One region of the Robertmurraya sp. FSL R5-0851 genome, then DNA from elsewhere that is predicted to be linked to it. Evidence: riboswitches for the same ligand, from Rfam matches in the RefSeq annotation. Region 1 holds a riboswitch; each other region holds the start of a gene.
The links. A riboswitch is a leader RNA that binds a small molecule or an ion and turns the genes downstream of it on or off. The one in region 1 is predicted to bind cobalamin.

Region 1 (4,371 bases):
CTGATATTATTAGTGAGTTTAGGTATGTAAGATGACCGTTATTCAAACTTGATAGATCTACATGAAACTCTTCACAGGCTCGTACATCTGAAAGATATTAATAAAATTAATTCTATTCTTGATGATTTACAACTGAACAGCAAACAAAAGGGAAAAGTAAATGAACTCAGAAGTTTATGTAAAAACTATACGATTTGATTGAGATTAAACTAATTTCACTTGAGTACATAGAATTGAATGAATTGGATTAGTTGGAACGCCGTATACGGTGAAAGTCGCACGTACGGTGTGAACAGGGGGAAAAGGGAACGATTCTCTCAAACCCTTACCTATCTGTTTCAATAAGACAATAAAACCAAACAGAACTTCCGGTTTTATGAAAGTTCTGTTTATTATATTTATATCAACATATATAAATTTGATTGATTTTCAATAAGACAGTTTTCCGTAATCGGGACATTTAATGAAATAACTTTATTATTCATTATGGTTAGTAAGAACAATATGGGAAACATATGTTAATAAAAGATTTAGAAACGGTTCTTCTAATGAAGAAGGACTCGTTTCGTTTATAACTCTATCAAATCCAGCTAAATAATGGTCACTTAACTATTTAGTTTTATTGCTTCCCCAATTGTCAGTATAAATTAAATTGTCTATTGGTATTCGTTTTCCCCATCCGACTGTCTCTAATACAGGTTGTTCTTGAAACTGATGTGTATACCCAACTGACATCAAACCGATAGGCTCGATATGTGGCGGAATATTAAGTATTTTTCGTATGTCTTGTTTCTTATAAAAGGAAACCCATCCAACTCCAAGCCCTTCAGCCCGAGCAGCTAACCATAAGTTCTGCATAGCACATACTACCGAATAGGCATCTGTTTCTGGTATCGTATTGCGTCCCAGTACATGATCCCCGTTCCTTGTCGGGTCACACGTAAAACAAATCGTAACAGGTGCCTCAAGAATACCTTCAAGTTTTAGCTTAGGATACAACAAAGACCGATCATCTTCAAAATATTTTCCTGCTACTTGTATTTCTTTAGAAACAACGTCATGTAATTGCTGTTTAATTTCGTCTGAGCGAACCGCAATGAAATTCCACGGTTGCATAAAGCCAACTGAGGGTGCATGGTGTGCTGCTTTTAAGATTCTGTACAGTTTTTCCTCCTCAATTGGTTGCTTTATAAATGAACGAATATCCCTTCGGCTATAAATTGCATTATAGACACCTTGTTTTTGTTGCACATCAAACTCATGAAGAGTTGCTATTTGCAATGTAGGTTCTGTAGGTAATATTTCAGATGTCTTCGCTACTTCTGCTGTACCTTTTACCGAACCATCAGTTGAACCAGAAACGCCTGCTTGCTCGAATGTAGACATTTCATTTGCAATTTTAATAGCTGATCTCACAATGGGAAGTGCAATTGCCGTCCCACTTCCTTCTCCAAGACGAAGGTTTAGATTAACAAGTGGCTGTAATCCTAAAAGTTTATTTACAAAGATATGACCCGGTTCCACTGATTGATGTGATGCAATAAGATAATGCACACATGCGGGAGTCATTCGAACCGCTGTCAACGCAGCCACAGCTGTGATGAAGCCATCTATTAAAACAGGGACTCGTGCTGCTGCAGCACCCAACACAATCCCAGCAAGTCCTGCTATTTCTAATCCCCCGACTTTTGCCAAAACGTCAATCGGATCAGCTGGATTGGGTTGATTTATTTCAATTGATCTTTTAATAACGTTGGCTTTTTTTACTTTTTCATCTGTATTTATTCCTGTTCCAAACCCAACGACTTGATCAACAGATAACTGCCCGAGTACGGCGACCATCGCACTACTTGCTGTGGTATTTCCGATTCCCATTTCTCCAAGTGCTAAAAGTCTCGCACCTTTCTGTATAGCTGACTGTGCTACCTCAATTCCTACTTCTATCGCCGAAACTGCTTCTGTCCTTTCCATAGCTGGTCCTTGCACCATGTTATTTGTTCCAAAGCGTATTTTTCTGTTGATTAAACCTGGAAGTTGCAACTCTCCATTAATACCTATATCAACAACCTGAACTGAGGCATTTGAAGCTCGGGATAAAACATTGATCGCTGCTCCACCTGTAATAAAATTTCTAACCATTTGCTGAGTAACTTCTGATGGATAAGCTGAAACTCCTTCTGCAGTTACACCATGGTCTGACGCCATTAACACTACCATTGCTGGGTCAATATTAGGTTGTGCATTTCCAGTTATACCTGCTATTTTAATCGCTAGTGATTCTAACAAGCCTAAACTTCCGAATGGTTTAGTTAGTGAGTTTAAATGTTGTTCCATTTGTTCCTGAGCTTTTGTGTTCAAACCATCAATTAAACTAATTGTTTCCTTTAATTTTTTCATAATTAACTTACTTCCTCCTTTAATGGTAATTCCCGACCATACAAAAAAAACCCAGCTTAAATAAGCTGAGGTCTTGCCATAACCACATTGTAGAACTTCTCTTAGGCAGGTCTCCTGACTCCGATTCATCACATGCTGCGCCTTCCCAGTTTCCCAGTGGCATTGCAGCAGCTCCTCGACTACAGTGGCGGGCTCCGCGTTGTTTTAAACTTCCCTATTCTCCTATACTTAGGCACCTAATGAAGACATTCTATAAAACTACGTATTAGTAAACCATAGAATAGTTAAAATGACAATCTTTTCATGAATCGTATTTTTATCGCAAAAAAATATAGTTATTTTTTCTAGAACTTGTGGAGAAGATTGGAGGTACACAAAGTGGTTACATGGTAGCACTTTGCCTTTAATAAGATTGTAGCGGAAATTGAATGACAGATAATAAATTTGTTAATGTTCGTAGTGAATTATGAAATTGATTATTCAATTAAAAAACTTTATTTTATTAAAAACGCGGTCCTCACGAAATTGTTAGGTGGTGCATTAGGAGCGAAGTTCACAGGCTTTTCTTCACCCACATCGTTTATTATAGGGGCTGGGATGGTATCAAGAGGAGAAGTTGCTATAATTATTGCAGCAACTGGACTACAAGAAGCTCTGTTACAACCATAATACTTCACTTCAATTATTATTGTAATAATATTTACGACTTTAGTTGCACCTCCAATGTTAAAGTATTTAATACAAGGGGAATAAAAAAGGAATATATTTGTTCAGGTCACTTAATAGTTGTCACTGGCAACTGATTTAAAAAGGAGGGCATTCCTGTAATAAAGCTAAGTTTGTGAACATGAACATATGCACTTATACTATAGGGGGCTTATCTACAGTATGATTTTTCACAGTATTTAACGTATGTAAAGATACCAAAAATGCCAGTTTTCTATCTTTGTAGACGCATTATCAACAGTAAGTATTTATAGTATTCAACGTACACAAAGATAGGACTTTACGTGGAGAGGTGGGTATGATAGGCTTGGATGCCAGATGAAACAACGGCTTCAGCCTTTCATGACCAATCATGCCCACAGAGGCTCCACGTCAAGTCCTTAACCACTTATCTTTGCATACATGTACATAAAGATAAAAGATGCATTCTATCAACCTTTTTTCGTTGATACTGTAGATAAGCCCCCTTTAGTTGAAGAAGGTAATAAAATTGGACCACACATATTAGATATGTGTGGTCCTTTTAGTGTCAACTATTTCACTTTCCTAACCTAAATATAATCATGTTCTATAAATATATGCACGATCGAGATGTTACTGGACTAGTAGCTGAGTAAACAAATCGGATATTTTTACAGCGTTACACAAAAGTGAATCAAAATCGGCAAAAATAGGTGCTTAAAGAGGAATTTAGGGATATGTCAAAATAGGAGTGGATGTTAACTGAAGGAATTTATTAGAGGTTTTATAACGAAATCACTTAAGGATGCCTTTGTATTAGTGTTTTGGGATAAAGTCAAAGTGTAGAAATTGAAGAGTTTTATGTCAGGATAAGGAGAGAAGGGTGATTCTCTTCTTTTTTTGAATAGAGGTTCTCGTGTATTTTTATATTCTTGGAAAAAATTATATAATAAAGTTAGCGAATATTGTCATGAGGAGGCAAATTATGTCGGTTAATCCTGTTAATAATCATTTAAAATCTTTAGCTAGTAAACTGGTTTTATCAGAGAAAGAAAAGGCAAGTATTTCAACATCAATAATCACCTTATCAAGAAGGTTAAATCTATATTTTGAAGGTGGGGAACTACATACTCATTTTCAAATCGGATCTTATATAAGAGGTGCTTTCGACATAATTCGACCTCCTTTTAGGAAGTATTTCCAAAAAGAGAAAAAATAAAAACAAGCGAGTTTTTAATGAACTTTGAAAAGATCTCTATTTTGATTTGCACTAAAGACATATATACT
Region 2 (4,371 bases), 3.0 Mb from region 1:
GCTTGTCCGACTGGAATGGTATTTAGATCAATCACATTGTCTAGCATCCGCACTTGAATTCTGATTAATCGTTCAAGCTCATTGGCACCATAAGACTTTGCGAGATTGATCGAGGAAAGATTACATACAACAAATTCTCCCGGCTTTCTTACGATTACTAGATTGCCATCTTCGTCCTTGTATTCTTTTACAATCGTTGTACTCGACATGTTTTGGGCAATTTCGGTACATAAATTACTGCAGTAGATAGACGTTCTTCCTTCTGTACGCTTATTTGGATTTTGACGATTGACCTCATCTCGATAGAACATGTATGGTGTACCTGTTTCTAACTGTGCGACCATGATTCGGGCCATAATATCCATTGCACGGTAGGTTTTTCTTGGTAAAAGAGGCTGATTCACCGCTTCTTCGTATTTTTCCGTAAAATACTTTCTATCATTTTCATCATAAAAGTCTTCAAGTCCAAGAGGTGTTCCATTTTCGTCCTTCCAGCCCATCAGCTGCTTTACTTGGTGTGGACAGAATGTATGCCATTCCCCGATGCTTCTGCCATTTTCATCTTTTTCTAAAAGTTTTTCCATAAATAAATCTGGAATGGTAACTCCAGTGAAAATATCGTGAGCCTTTCTTCGTTCATCACCGTTATTGGTTTTTAGCTCAAGGAAGCCATTCATCACGTCTTTATGGAATATATCTAAATAAATGGCGACTGCTCCTTGTCTTTGCCCCAATTGATCGACACTTACAGCCGTATCATTAATCAATCGAATCCAAGGTACAACACCAGAGGACATCCCTTTGAACCCTTTGATATCGGAACCTAACGCACGAACCTTTCCGTAATAAATTCCGATGCCACCGCCTTCTTTACTTAAGCGAGCGATATCCCAATTGTTCAAATAAATCCCGTCAAGCGAGTCATCCACTGTGTCAATAAAACAAGAGGACAGCTGACCGAAGTTCTTCCCAGCATTGGATAAGGTTGGTGTTGCGACAGTCATATATAAATGGCTTAATGCCCAATAAGCTTCTTTTACTAACTCTAGTCTTTGGCCTTTCGATTCGTTCATCATGATAGTCATGGCAATCACCATGAATCTCTCTTGCGGCAATTCATATACCTTTCGATCATGATCTCTTGCAAGGTAACGATCGGCAAAGAGGAACAGACCAATATAGTTGAAAAGCTGATCTCGTTCCGGATTGATTCCCGCTGCTAATTGTTTAATTTCTTCCTCTGTATACATTTGCAGCAGTTTTGGAGAGTAAATTCCTTTCTCCGTTAACGTTGCTAGCAAATCGTAAAAGTCCCCATATGTATATGTGGAATCGTAGTTTCGGTTTTGTGAAGCTTGTTTGTATAGTTCCGTTAAATAGATTCGTGCGGCAACAAAAGTCCAATCCGGCTGGTCCATCGCGATTTTATTTAAAGAATAAAATAAAGCTTGTTGGCTCACTTCTTTTTTTGCTGCCTCTAATTCATTGATCATTTTTGTTATCTCTGTCGCGTCTAACTGATAAGTTGAAGAACACTCTTCAATCGCTCTTAACACCGACTTATAATCTTCATGTACATCTACTACTGTCATGCTCGTCCCTCCTGAAAATAAAAAATCCGCTAAGGTGGGTCCTTGAGCGGATGAAACGATTTCAGCAAAAGACAAACAGGCAAACACGATTTTGTCTTCTGTCGCCATCGTCTCATCTTCCCAAGTCCCCGAAGAAGTTGAAACATCTTAAGTAAGATAGGTCTCCTGACTTATGCTTCACTCTACTTTGAACCCTTCCCATTTAGGCACCTACTTCTCGTAAGCAAACTACACAGTGGTTTGTTCATTTTGTCAGCATTTACAGTTGCGGGGGCAGTTCTGGTCTTTCACCAGATTCCCTATTAAGCCGTGCGGCATCTTATCTTAAGGCAACAACACTATATATAGTTGGAATTTAATTTTATATACCCATATCTAGATAATACAAATTTAATACTAAAGGTAGTTTAGTAGATTAGCAAGTAGAAAATGTTTGTTTTGGTAAAATATTGTTGTTGACTTCGGGAGGACATGGGGCCTGTAGCTACTCACTATCGGCTGTGGATCAGGTTAAGCAACCGATCTGATAAATAGACGGAGGTATTCCGCTTAATTAGTAATTTTTTCTAAAAAAGACCTAAATAGACGGAGAGATTCCGCCTATTGTCTCAGAAAAATTGAAAATAGGGGTTTTTTCTTTGGATAAGCGGAAAACCTCCACTTATTTACCCCAAAACGAACTCCGTTCTACATTTAACGTAAAAATCTCCGGTTATTTTACTTTTGCTGGTTACTTGATTAAGGATAAGACAAATTTCAATATCTTCATGAACACCGTACTTCAAAACAGACGGTGAAGGTATCCCAATCAAAAGCACAACTAAAAAAGAAGAACTCCTTTTCATTTTCAAGGAGTTCTTCTTTTTTATATTTAATTCTCAGCTAACTTCGCCGGTACCACCTTTGGCGCCTCTTTTCCTTCTAGAGGATCCTCTGCTTGAGTGGCACGCTTGATAAAGAAAGCGAGAATGAAGGCAACAATTGAAATCCCTGTAGCCACTAGGAATGCATCGTTTATTCCTTCGAGCATCGCCTTCATCATGATCTGCTCTTTCATTTGAGCGATCATTTCAGCAGTTGGCTGTGCGACTCCTGCTCCTTGACCGGCTGCCGTCTTCATCGCTTCGTCAGCTAGTTCTTGAGCGTGTGTTTCTGTACGATTGGACATAACTGTAACGAGTAATGCGGTTCCGATTGCCCCAGCCACTTGGTTTAACGTATTGTTCATTGCTGTACCATGTGGATAGAAACGCGTCGGAAGTTGATTTAATCCGTTTGTTGAAACAGGCATCATAACAAATGACATCCCGATCATCCGGACCGTGTAAAGGATAACTAAGTGGGTATAGCTTAAATCTACCGTTAACTGACTAAACTCATACGTAGTGATCACCGTGATTCCTAAACCAATAAGCGCCAATACTCGCCCACCAAATTTATCAAACAATCTCCCCGTAATAGGAGACATAATCGCCATGGCGATGGCACCTGGTAGGAGCATTAGCCCTGCGTCCAGTGGAGAAATTCCACGAATCGTTTGAACATAAATGGGAATAAGGATCATTCCTGAGAACAATGCCATGTTGGTTACCATGGAAATAGTAGATGACAAGGCAAACATTGGGTATTTAAACACTCCAAAGTTTAACAACGGAGTGTCTTGCTTCATTTGTTTTAAAATAAATGTTACTAGCGAAATGAAACCGACGGCAATCGCCAGGTACACATGCGGACTGTCCCAGCCCTTGCTTCCTGCTGAGCTGAAGCCGTAAAGGATTCCACCAAATCCAATACTTGATAAAAGTAAGGAGAAAAAGTCTAAACGAAGATTACTCTTTTCTTTCTTATCTTTTAAAAGGAAGAATCCGATTAATACCACTACTACTGAAATAGGGGTAATAAAGTGGAAAAGCATTCTCCAATCATAGTGCTCAATAATCCACCCTGATAAGGTAGGTCCAATCGCTGGCGCAAACATGATAATTAAACCAAATACCCCCATCGCTGTTCCTCTTTTTTCAATTGGGAAGCTAACAAGCATGACGTTCATAAGCAATGGCATCATAATGGCCGATCCGGATGCCTGAAGCATACGTCCTGCTAAAAGAATCGGAAATTCGTGAGCCACACCAGCAACTAGTGTACCGATCGTGAATAAACTCATAGCGACTAAAAATAAATTACGAACAGAATATTTCTGTATTAAGAAGGCCGTAGCCGGAATTAATATCCCGTTAACGAGCATAAAGCCTGTAGTTAACCATTGAACCGTGGCAGCTTCTACCTCTAAATCCTTCATGATGGATGGCAAAGCAATATTTAATAAGGTGTTATTTAAAAACGTGATGAAAGCCCCAATTAACAGAACTCCAATAATTCCGTATGGCGGCCGTTTATCTTGTTTTTCAGCCATGTATGTTCCCCCTATACTATAAGTCCAATAAAATGTACTTCAGTTATATACTTAACATATATTATACCCTCAGTACAAAAAATGCAATGGAAAAACACAGCTAAATAATGGGTTTGTAACCTTCAGAAAAATAAGTTACTATATTTTTATACAGTGAGTCCAAATATGAATTCAGGTGATACGATGAAAGATCGGAAGCAACATGTTATCGATACAGCACATCAGCTTTTTGTAGAAAAGGGATTTCAAGCAACCTCCATTCAAGACATTTTGGATTATAGTAGTATTTCTAAAGGAACCTTTTATAATTACTTTTCTTCCAAGAACGAACTACTTATGGCCATTTTCCGAGTGATACAAAAAAAG
Region 3 (4,371 bases), 1.5 Mb from region 1:
TCTATGCATCGACAGATCGTATGATTTAAGCTGAAATAGCCGATATCTAATTGATGGGCCATGAGCACCATTTTTTCGATCGCCTGCCAGTTTTCTAATGCTTTTCCATCTAATTCAATATACGCAATATGTCCACCTAACGTTAAGGCATGGTACGGTGCTTCAATGGTCATTTTCTTAACCGCAGTCAAGTGATGCCAGACTGGGACATGGTTTGAATTGGTATAGTATTCTCGAGTATTAATTCCTTCTACTTCACCAAAACGTTCTCGATCATGTTTTGGAAATTTTTTGCATAACGACTCGGCGGGTGTAGCAAGTAAGCTATAGTTAAGTTGATATCGTTCTTTTAGTTCCGTACATTTATCTCGCATAAAAGTGACGATTTCCAACCCTTTTGTTTGTGCTTCATCCGATTCTCCGTGATGTTTCCCCACTAAAACGAGTAAACATTCTGCTAATCCAATAAATCCAATTGCTAAAGTAGATTGATTGATTACCTTTTCAATAGAGTCTTCTGGTTTTAATTCACTTCCACCCCGCCATAAATATTTCATGACCGTTTGGAACTGTTTCGCGAAAGCTTGTTTTTGGAAATCAAAGCGGATTTTTAATTGTTCACCCACTTCTTCTAGTAAATACTCAAGTTTTTCATAAAAACGGCTCCATTTCTCACCTTCAGAAATTCTTTCTTTTTTTCCTTCTTCCCATGTCTCTAATGCGATTCGCACTAGATTAATAGAAGTAAAGGAAGCATTCCCCCGACCAACGGAAGTTTTTTCTCCATGAATATTTTCAAATACACGAGTCCGACAACCCATGGTAGCTGCTTCATACAGATAACGTGTTGGATCTCCGGCACTCCATTTTTCATGCTGATTAAAGGGCGCATCTAAATTGATAAAGTTTGGAAAGAAACGTTTTGCCGTTACGCGACAAGCTAATTGGAATAAATCATAATTAGGATCGCCCTCTTTCAAGTTGACACCGTCTTTCACTTTAAAAATTTGAATCGGAAAAATAGCTGTATGCCCATAACCAACGCCACGTTCTGTTGAAAGGAGTAGCTGCTCCATCACACATCGTCCCTCTGGAGAGGTATCTGTCCCGTAATTAATGGAAGAGAAAACAACTTGATTCCCGCCGCGCGAATGAATGCTGTTCATGTTATGTATAAACCCTTCCATCGCTTGATACACCGTATTTATGGTACGATTCAATGCATATTGAATGACTCTTTCCTCTCCGCTCAAACCATCCAAATCATTTTCCTTATAAACAGAAATAGGAACAGCCATTAATTTATCAAAATCACTTCCCGTAAATTCACAAGCCTTCTTTAATTCTTTTTCATACGTTACTTTAACAAATGGAGCCATATAGAAATCAAATGCTGGAATGGCTTGTCCTCCGTGCATTTCATTTTGAGCAGTCTCAAGAGATATACACGCCATAATTGCCGCCCCATGAATCCCGTTGGGACGACGCAGTGCAGCATGATTCACCTCCATTCCCTTTTCGAGCAGTTGATCAAGCGGATGTTGTAAGCAAGTTAAGCTTCGAGTTGGATAATAATCCAGGTCATGGATATGGATCGCTCCCGTTCGATGCAAGAAATGATGTTCCGGTTTCAACAATTCGGCTGTCGTATAAGCTTTTGTTGTTTCACTTGCGAACTTCATCATCATACCCGAAGGTGTCTCCGCACTCATATTGGCATTTTCCTTCGTAATATCGTTTGATTCCGCACGAATAATCTGCTCCATCGTATCAAATGATTTTCCATTTCTAGCTTTCGTTCTTTCTTCACGGTATAAAATATAGGCAGTTGCTACGTCGATTCTTTCATTCTTCACTAGCTCCATTTCAACAAAGTCTTGAATTTCTTCTACTGAAATTTGCCTTTGTTGGATTTGTGTATGTAAAGCTTCCACTACCTTTTGAGCTAGGTTCGTTGTCATTCCTGGTTCTGTAGCTCGTTCAGCCTTTTCAACAGCCTGTATGATTTTTTCAGGACAAAACGGAACCATACATTTATCTCGTTTGATTACTTCTTGTAAGGTATTCATCATTAGCAAAATCATCACGTTCTTTCGTAATAGGATATGTAGGTGAAGAATGGTGGTTGATTACATTTTTAATAGGGAGGTTTTCTAGCAGCAGTTCAGATGGTTTAAGCATAAAGTTTCATCAAATCCCTCTTTTCGTCGTCATATAAAAAGGCTATCTCTTTAAAAGAGATAGCCTAAAATGGAAACGTTCAGAAATAAAAAAATGGTTACGTCTCCATTCCTCAATCCCCGAAGAAATGATTCATCTGTTTTATATAGGCAGGTCTCCTGGCTTGGCTTCATTCTCCGATTCCCTTCCCATGCAGTTGCATAGTGGCATTGAATCATCGTCAGCTTCACAGTTGCGGGGACAGCATCGGAATCACACCGAATTTCCCTATTAAACTACATATAGTAGTACCTGTATAAAACGAACACCATATATTGTTTTTAATAGAATCAAGTGTACCACCCTTGAAATGGAAAGTAAATCTATAAATAGGAAGTTCACGAAAATGTAAAATTTAGACTTCCTCAAGTAAACCCTGTTTCCCAATAAAAAAATAGACGAAGTTTTCACTCCGTCAAATAACATTGCCTTATTCAACTGGTGTCGTAACTTCATCCTTTACGATACTACCTCTCTTCGCTACAATTTCAAGTGATGTAGCTGCAATATAGACCATAACGGCAGCTACTATTGCATTAACGGGTGGTATACCAGGTAATAAGTTGGCTGCCACTATACCTACGGCCCATGCAACAATAGCATTTGCATTAACATTTTTAACTTCTGTTTGAAGATAGCCCGTTTTTCTTCTTAATAAGAAGTAATCCACTAAGATAATCGCACCGATGGAAGGAATGGTCGATCCTAAAATAGTTAACCAGCTAATGAAGTTATTATAGACAATCATGGAAAGCACTGTACCTAGCATTCCATTAAATAAAACGATTTTATTCTTTGGTAATTTGGTAATGTGAGAAAAGCCCAAGCCCGATGTATAGAGTGAATTATCATTGGTGGACCAAATGTTTAGACCTAAAACGATAATGGCTGGAATAATTAATCCTTGAGAAACCATAACATCAGAAATATCTGCATAACCGATGGCTAATGTTCCAACCATACCGAAAGTAAACATTAATGAGTTACCAATAAAATAAGCAATAAAGGTAGTTAGGAAGCCGTCCCTTTTGTTTTTTGAAAATCTCGTAAAATCCGCCGTTAACGTGGCTCCTCCGATAAATGACCCAATACAAATGGATAAAGCTAACGTATAAGAAATACTCTCGGTGGGTTCTAGTTGCATTAAAGCCGTAAAGCCACCCACATCTGCCGTCGCTTTGAACACCGAAAAGCTTCCTAAAATAGCAATGGCAGGGACAGCCACGATACTAAGCGCGGTTAATGCCTTCATCCCCCAATAAGCGGTTGAGGTCATTAAAATACCAGATACAATGATGAGTAAGGGCAAGCTAATTCCCGTTGCCTTGTTCACCATTAAGGCAAATGTGGCCACACCCACACCAAACCATCCCACTTGAATCGCACTTAACAAAAAGGAAGTAAGATACGAGCCTTTCTTACCAAACGAATAACTGGTTAATAAATGAGTAGTTAGTCCTGACTTGGCTCCTATTAGTCCAAGAAACGCGGCATAAATACCTAGAATTAAATTACCGATCAAAACAATGACAATAAATTCCTTCATGCCCATCCCTTGACCCAACGTTCCTCCAGCTACCATGCTAGAAGAGAAGAAAGTAAAACCTAGCATGACAAAAAACATGGATAGAAAGCCTCTACGGTGCCCCTGTGGAATTGGCTCTAATGCAAAATCTTTATCCATATGCTCCATAATTAAAACCCCCTAAGGTATTTATAAGATTAGATTTTTGGTATCAACATTCACGTTTTTTGAATTCCACCAGAGCATCTTAGCGAGACGCTCGGTGTCATTTCTCACAGAAGTGTTAGTATCACATTATTTTGTAAAAGTGGGGATATTCACTTTTACTTCCGCCGGGATCGTTTCAACAAGAACTTCCCCATTTCTGATGGAATATAAAATGGATGATTGACATCTAATGGCTTCATATTCAGAATCTGTATCCAGTACAACTAAGTTCGCTTGGTTTCCAACTGTCAAGCCATAACTTTCTTTCATATTTAAAGTCTTGGCTCCATTCACCGTAATGAGATTCAGGGCTGTAACTATATCGTTATAACCAGTCATCTGACACGCATGTAATCCTACTTCCACCACTCTTAATAAATCACCATTGCCTAGCGGGTACCACGGGTCCATAATGGAAT
Region 4 (4,371 bases), 300 kb from region 1:
TTTCAGGCATACCAGGTCCACCTTTTGGTCCTTCATAACGGATTACTACAACGTCGCCTTCTTTCACTTTTCCGTTTGCAATGCCGTGAAGAGCTTCGTCTTGTGAATCAAACACAACAGCAGGTCCTTCATGGCGGTTTCCACCCGTGATTCCACCTGTTTTAATGATGGCACCATCTGGAGCAAGGTTTCCGAATAATACAGCAAGTCCACCCTTTTCACTAAATGGATTATCAATGGAATGAATCACATCATAATTCTTAACATCACAGCCAGCGATATTTTCACCAAGTGTTTTCCCTGTAACGGTTAATGTATCCAGGTGAAGGGCGCCTTCTTTCTTGGATAATTCGTTTAGAACCGCAGAAACTCCGCCTGCTTCATGCAAGTCTTCAATAAACACGTCAGAAGCTGGAGCAAGCTTTGACAAGTGAGGAACACGAGCCGCTACTTCATTGATTCTTCCGATTGGATAATCGATTTCTGCTTCATGAGCTAATGCTAAAGTATGAAGTACAGTATTGGAAGATCCACCTAATGCCATATCAAGGGCAAACGCGTTATCGATTGCTTTTTCTGTAACGATATCACGAGGCTTAATATCCTTTTCAATCAGTTCCATTAACTGTGTTGCTGATTTCCTAACGAAATCTCTACGCTCAGGCGCTACAGCTAAAATCGTTCCATTACCAGGAAGAGCCAATCCAAGCGCTTCTGCTAAACAGTTCATCGAGTTTGCTGTGAACATACCTGAACAAGATCCACATGTCGGACAGCCAAACTGTTCTAATTCTAATAGTCCCTTGTCATCAAGTTTTCCAGCTTGGTATGCACCAACGCCTTCGAATACAGAAGAAAGTGAGATCTTTTTGCCATCGCTAGTTACTCCAGCCTTCATTGGTCCACCGCTTACAAAAACAGTAGGGATATTTAAACGAAGTGATGCCATTAACATACCAGGAGTAATCTTGTCACAGTTCGGGATACAAACCATTCCATCAAACCAGTGAGCAGCGACAACCGTTTCAACCGAGTCAGCAATGATTTCACGGCTTGGTAGCGAGTAGCGCATGCCGATATGACCCATTGCAATTCCATCATCGACACCGATTGTGTTCATTTCAAATGGAACTCCACCTGCTTCACGGATAGCGTCTTTGACAATTTTCCCGAACTCTTGTAAGTGCACATGTCCTGGCACGATATCAATGTAGGAGTTAACTACTGCGATAAATGGCTTACCAAAATCCTCTTCTTTTACCCCAGCCGCACGCAAAAGGCTTCGGTGTGGTGCACGATCAAATCCCTTTTTTATCATATTACTTCTTAATTCTGCCAAAATAATTCCCTCCCAATCTATTAAAAACCAATGGTGTTAATGTTTTAAATTATTAAAAAATTTTAACAAATAGAAGGAGAATTGTAAAGAAAGATGACAAAAGATTCATTTGGTAGATTTTAAAAGTTGTCTTCATTTGTCCTATTTTGTCGCTTTTAATATTTTTATGGTGGCAGTGAATGGCGGTTCCGATTTGTCACAATGAAAAAAATATGTCAGCGATTGCCTTGTCATTCCTTTGTTACAAGATTAGTATTAAGATATGAAAAGTAAATATGAGCAAGAATAGGTGTACTTCTTTTTAGAAGTCTAGGGAAGTTGGTGAAAGTCCAACGCGGTCCCGCCACTGTAAATGGGAGCATACTGTAAAAACCACTGTGCAATAAGGAATTGCATGGGAAGGTGCAGAAAGCAATGACCATCAGCCAGGAAACCTGACTATATCTTGACACCGTGTACCTACGAGGATAGGTGGTGTGGTCGGTTTCTTACATAAGGAAGAAGCTTATTCCAACATCTCCATTTCAATGTGGAGATGTTTTTTATTTTGTTAGGGGGGGGGAACCATGTTTCTTCAACATTTATTGGCCATGACGATTGCTTATTTTATTGATTTACTTCTCGGTGATCCGATCGATTGGCCACATCCGGTGAAATGGATCGGAACGCTGATTTACAAGTTCGAGAAAAAGTGGAATAAAGGGACGCGGAAAAAATGGAAGGGAGTGGCTATGGTAGTTACGCTTCTCCTGCTCGTTGTGGGAATTACGCTCCTGATTACGATGCTAGCTTATCAAGTTCATCTCATGGTCGGCATTGTGGTTGAAGCGGTGATCATCTGGACGACGATTGCTCAAAAAAGCTTAAAGGAGGCAGCGTTGACGGTGTACGGTCCGTTAAAAAAGGGGGATCTCGTTGAAGCTCGCCATAAGCTATCGTTTATCGTTGGCCGTGATACGGATCAACTTGATGAACAGGGGGTGGTTCGCGCGACGATTGAAACGGTCGCAGAAAACACAAGTGACGGAGTAACTGCTCCCTTATTTTGGGCATTTCTCGGTGGTGCCCCTCTAGCGATGCTGTACCGTGCAGTCAATACTTGCGATTCGATGGTTGGATATAAAAATGATAAATACATGGAGTTTGGCTGGGCGTCGGCGAAGCTTGATGATTGGTTAAATTTGATACCGAGTCGCCTAACCTCCGTTTGTATGCTCTTAAGCAATAAGCCGGTCCGATCCTCGGTAAAGGAGTCAGCGAAAATTGTCCTTCGTGATGCGAAGAAACATCCAAGCCCAAACAGTGGATGGGGAGAAGCTGCTGTGGCTGCCTTACTTGGGATTCAGCTCGGAGGAATCAACTATTACAAGGGTATTCGCTCCGATCGAGCCAAAATGGGAGAATCTTATTTTCCTGTCACTGCGGAGCATATTTTGCAAGCCAACGGTATTTTAACTCGAACGGTACTCACATTTTTACTTTTATTATGGATTGGAGGGATGATCGTTGAAGTGGCCTATGCACGGAGCTAATCCACAATTTTTATATAAAGCACTACATCTCGACATGCCTGAAACAGTGATTGATTTTAGCGCCAATATTAATCCGCTCGGTCCACCGGCTACAGTAAAGGGCAGGTGGAATGAGCTGTTTCCTCTTGTATCTGATTATCCGGATCCAACGGCAGGAAGGCTAACAGGTTTGCTTTCAAAGCAAGAAGGAGTAAGAAAAGAGCAAATCTTAGTGGGGAACGGCGGGGCGGAGCTTATTTCTTTGGTCGGACGACTGCTCACTGGTAAAAAAGTGCTCATCGTACAACCAGCCTTTTCCGAATACGAAGAAGCGTGCCGAGTGAATCAATGTGAGGTACGCTACCACTTGATGGATGTAGACAGCTGGGAATTACGCTTAGATGAATTACTAGTGAGCTTACGAGAAGTAGACGCTGTATTTCTGTGCAATCCAAACAATCCAACGGGAATGTTTTTTCCGAAACATACGATTGAGATTCTTGCCCGTGAATGTGCCCGATACGGAACCTTGCTTATCGTCGACGAAGCCTTTTACGACTTTATTGAAGAGTACGAATCTATCGTTTCCTGTCTCCAACATTGCGAGAACATGATCATTCTTCGTTCCATGACCAAAATGTTCAGCATTCCAGGAATCCGCTTAGGATACTTAATGGCCAATGAAGCCCTGCTAGCAAAAATTAGGGAAAGCAAACCGCATTGGAGTGTGAATGCGATAGCTATGAAGGTGGGGGAATGGTGTTTGTCAGAAAGTGACTATATAGAACAAACCATTCAATTGATAAAAAAGGAGCGGGAGAGGCTACAGGCTTTTTATCGTGATCAGGAATTCTCTTATTCTCCTTCAAACGTAAATTTTTATTTGCTAAAAGATACGAAAGTCTCCGATCCATTTCCGTTTTTCCGTTTTTTGATGGAAAAGGGGATGATTCCACGGCATACGATGAATTTCCCAGGACTTGACGGAAAGTGGCTACGATTGGCGATTAAGGGAGCAAACGAGCATGAAAGGTTATTAGAGGTGATGAGTGCATGGCGGAGGCTGGACAGCTGATATTTATTAGTGGTGGGGTTAGAAGTGGAAAAAGCAGTTTTGCTGAGAAAACAGCCATGGAGCTAACAAAGAAAACTCAAGGAAATCTCCACTATATTGCTTCAGGAGTTGCTTTTGATGAGGAAATGAAGGACCGAATTAAAAGGCATCAACAGCAAAGAAATGAAGGCGAGCACCAGTGGGTAACTTGGGAGGAACCCTATTTTTTACATAACCTCTCCACTGTTTTTCAACCGAATGATATTGTGCTCTTTGACTGCTTAACGAATCTATTAAACAACCGTTTGTTTCAAACCGAGGAGAGGCTGATGGACCCGTCTTTTCATAAGGAAATCAGGATATCAATCATAGAGGGGATCCTTTCGGTACAGAAAAGTTGTCACACCCTCATCGTCGTTAGTAATGAAATCTTGAATGAACCGATTCACTCTAGTGACCTTGTTCTT

Region 2: it holds a riboswitch for cobalamin, as region 1 does, so the genes downstream of both, MKX65_RS03265 (ribonucleoside-diphosphate reductase subunit alpha) here and cobT (nicotinate-nucleotide--dimethylbenzimidazole phosphoribosyltransferase) in region 1, are expected to answer to the same signal.
Region 3: it holds a riboswitch for cobalamin, as region 1 does, so the genes downstream of both, MKX65_RS11275 (anaerobic ribonucleoside triphosphate reductase) here and cobT (nicotinate-nucleotide--dimethylbenzimidazole phosphoribosyltransferase) in region 1, are expected to answer to the same signal.
Region 4: it holds a riboswitch for cobalamin, as region 1 does, so the genes downstream of both, cbiB (adenosylcobinamide-phosphate synthase CbiB) here and cobT (nicotinate-nucleotide--dimethylbenzimidazole phosphoribosyltransferase) in region 1, are expected to answer to the same signal.

Annotation. Positions count from the first base shown of each region.
Region 1 is NZ_JBBOOE010000001.1:3,676,806-3,681,176, reverse strand. It holds gene cobT (nicotinate-nucleotide--dimethylbenzimidazole phosphoribosyltransferase) at 610-2,397, opposite strand; cobalamin riboswitch at 2,485-2,652, opposite strand; partial or broken gene MKX65_RS18925 (cation:proton antiporter domain-containing protein) at 2,908-3,150, shown strand; gene MKX65_RS27140 (SMODS domain-containing nucleotidyltransferase) at 4,055-4,303, shown strand.
Region 2 is NZ_JBBOOE010000001.1:627,316-631,686, reverse strand. It holds gene MKX65_RS03265 (ribonucleoside-diphosphate reductase subunit alpha) at 1-1,592, opposite strand, end outside; cobalamin riboswitch at 1,732-1,929, opposite strand; gene MKX65_RS03260 (DHA2 family efflux MFS transporter permease subunit) at 2,464-4,005, opposite strand; gene MKX65_RS03255 (TetR/AcrR family transcriptional regulator) at 4,171-4,371, shown strand, end outside.
Region 3 is NZ_JBBOOE010000001.1:2,226,016-2,230,386, forward strand. It holds gene MKX65_RS11275 (anaerobic ribonucleoside triphosphate reductase) at 1-2,084, opposite strand, end outside; cobalamin riboswitch at 2,313-2,491, opposite strand; gene codB (cytosine permease) at 2,651-3,913, opposite strand; gene codA (cytosine deaminase) at 4,040-4,371, opposite strand, start outside.
Region 4 is NZ_JBBOOE010000001.1:3,975,715-3,980,085, reverse strand. It holds gene ilvD (dihydroxy-acid dehydratase) at 1-1,339, opposite strand, end outside; cobalamin riboswitch at 1,610-1,795, shown strand; gene cbiB (adenosylcobinamide-phosphate synthase CbiB) at 1,906-2,871, shown strand; gene cobD (threonine-phosphate decarboxylase CobD) at 2,846-3,925, shown strand; gene MKX65_RS20415 (bifunctional adenosylcobinamide kinase/adenosylcobinamide-phosphate guanylyltransferase) at 3,904-4,371, shown strand, end outside.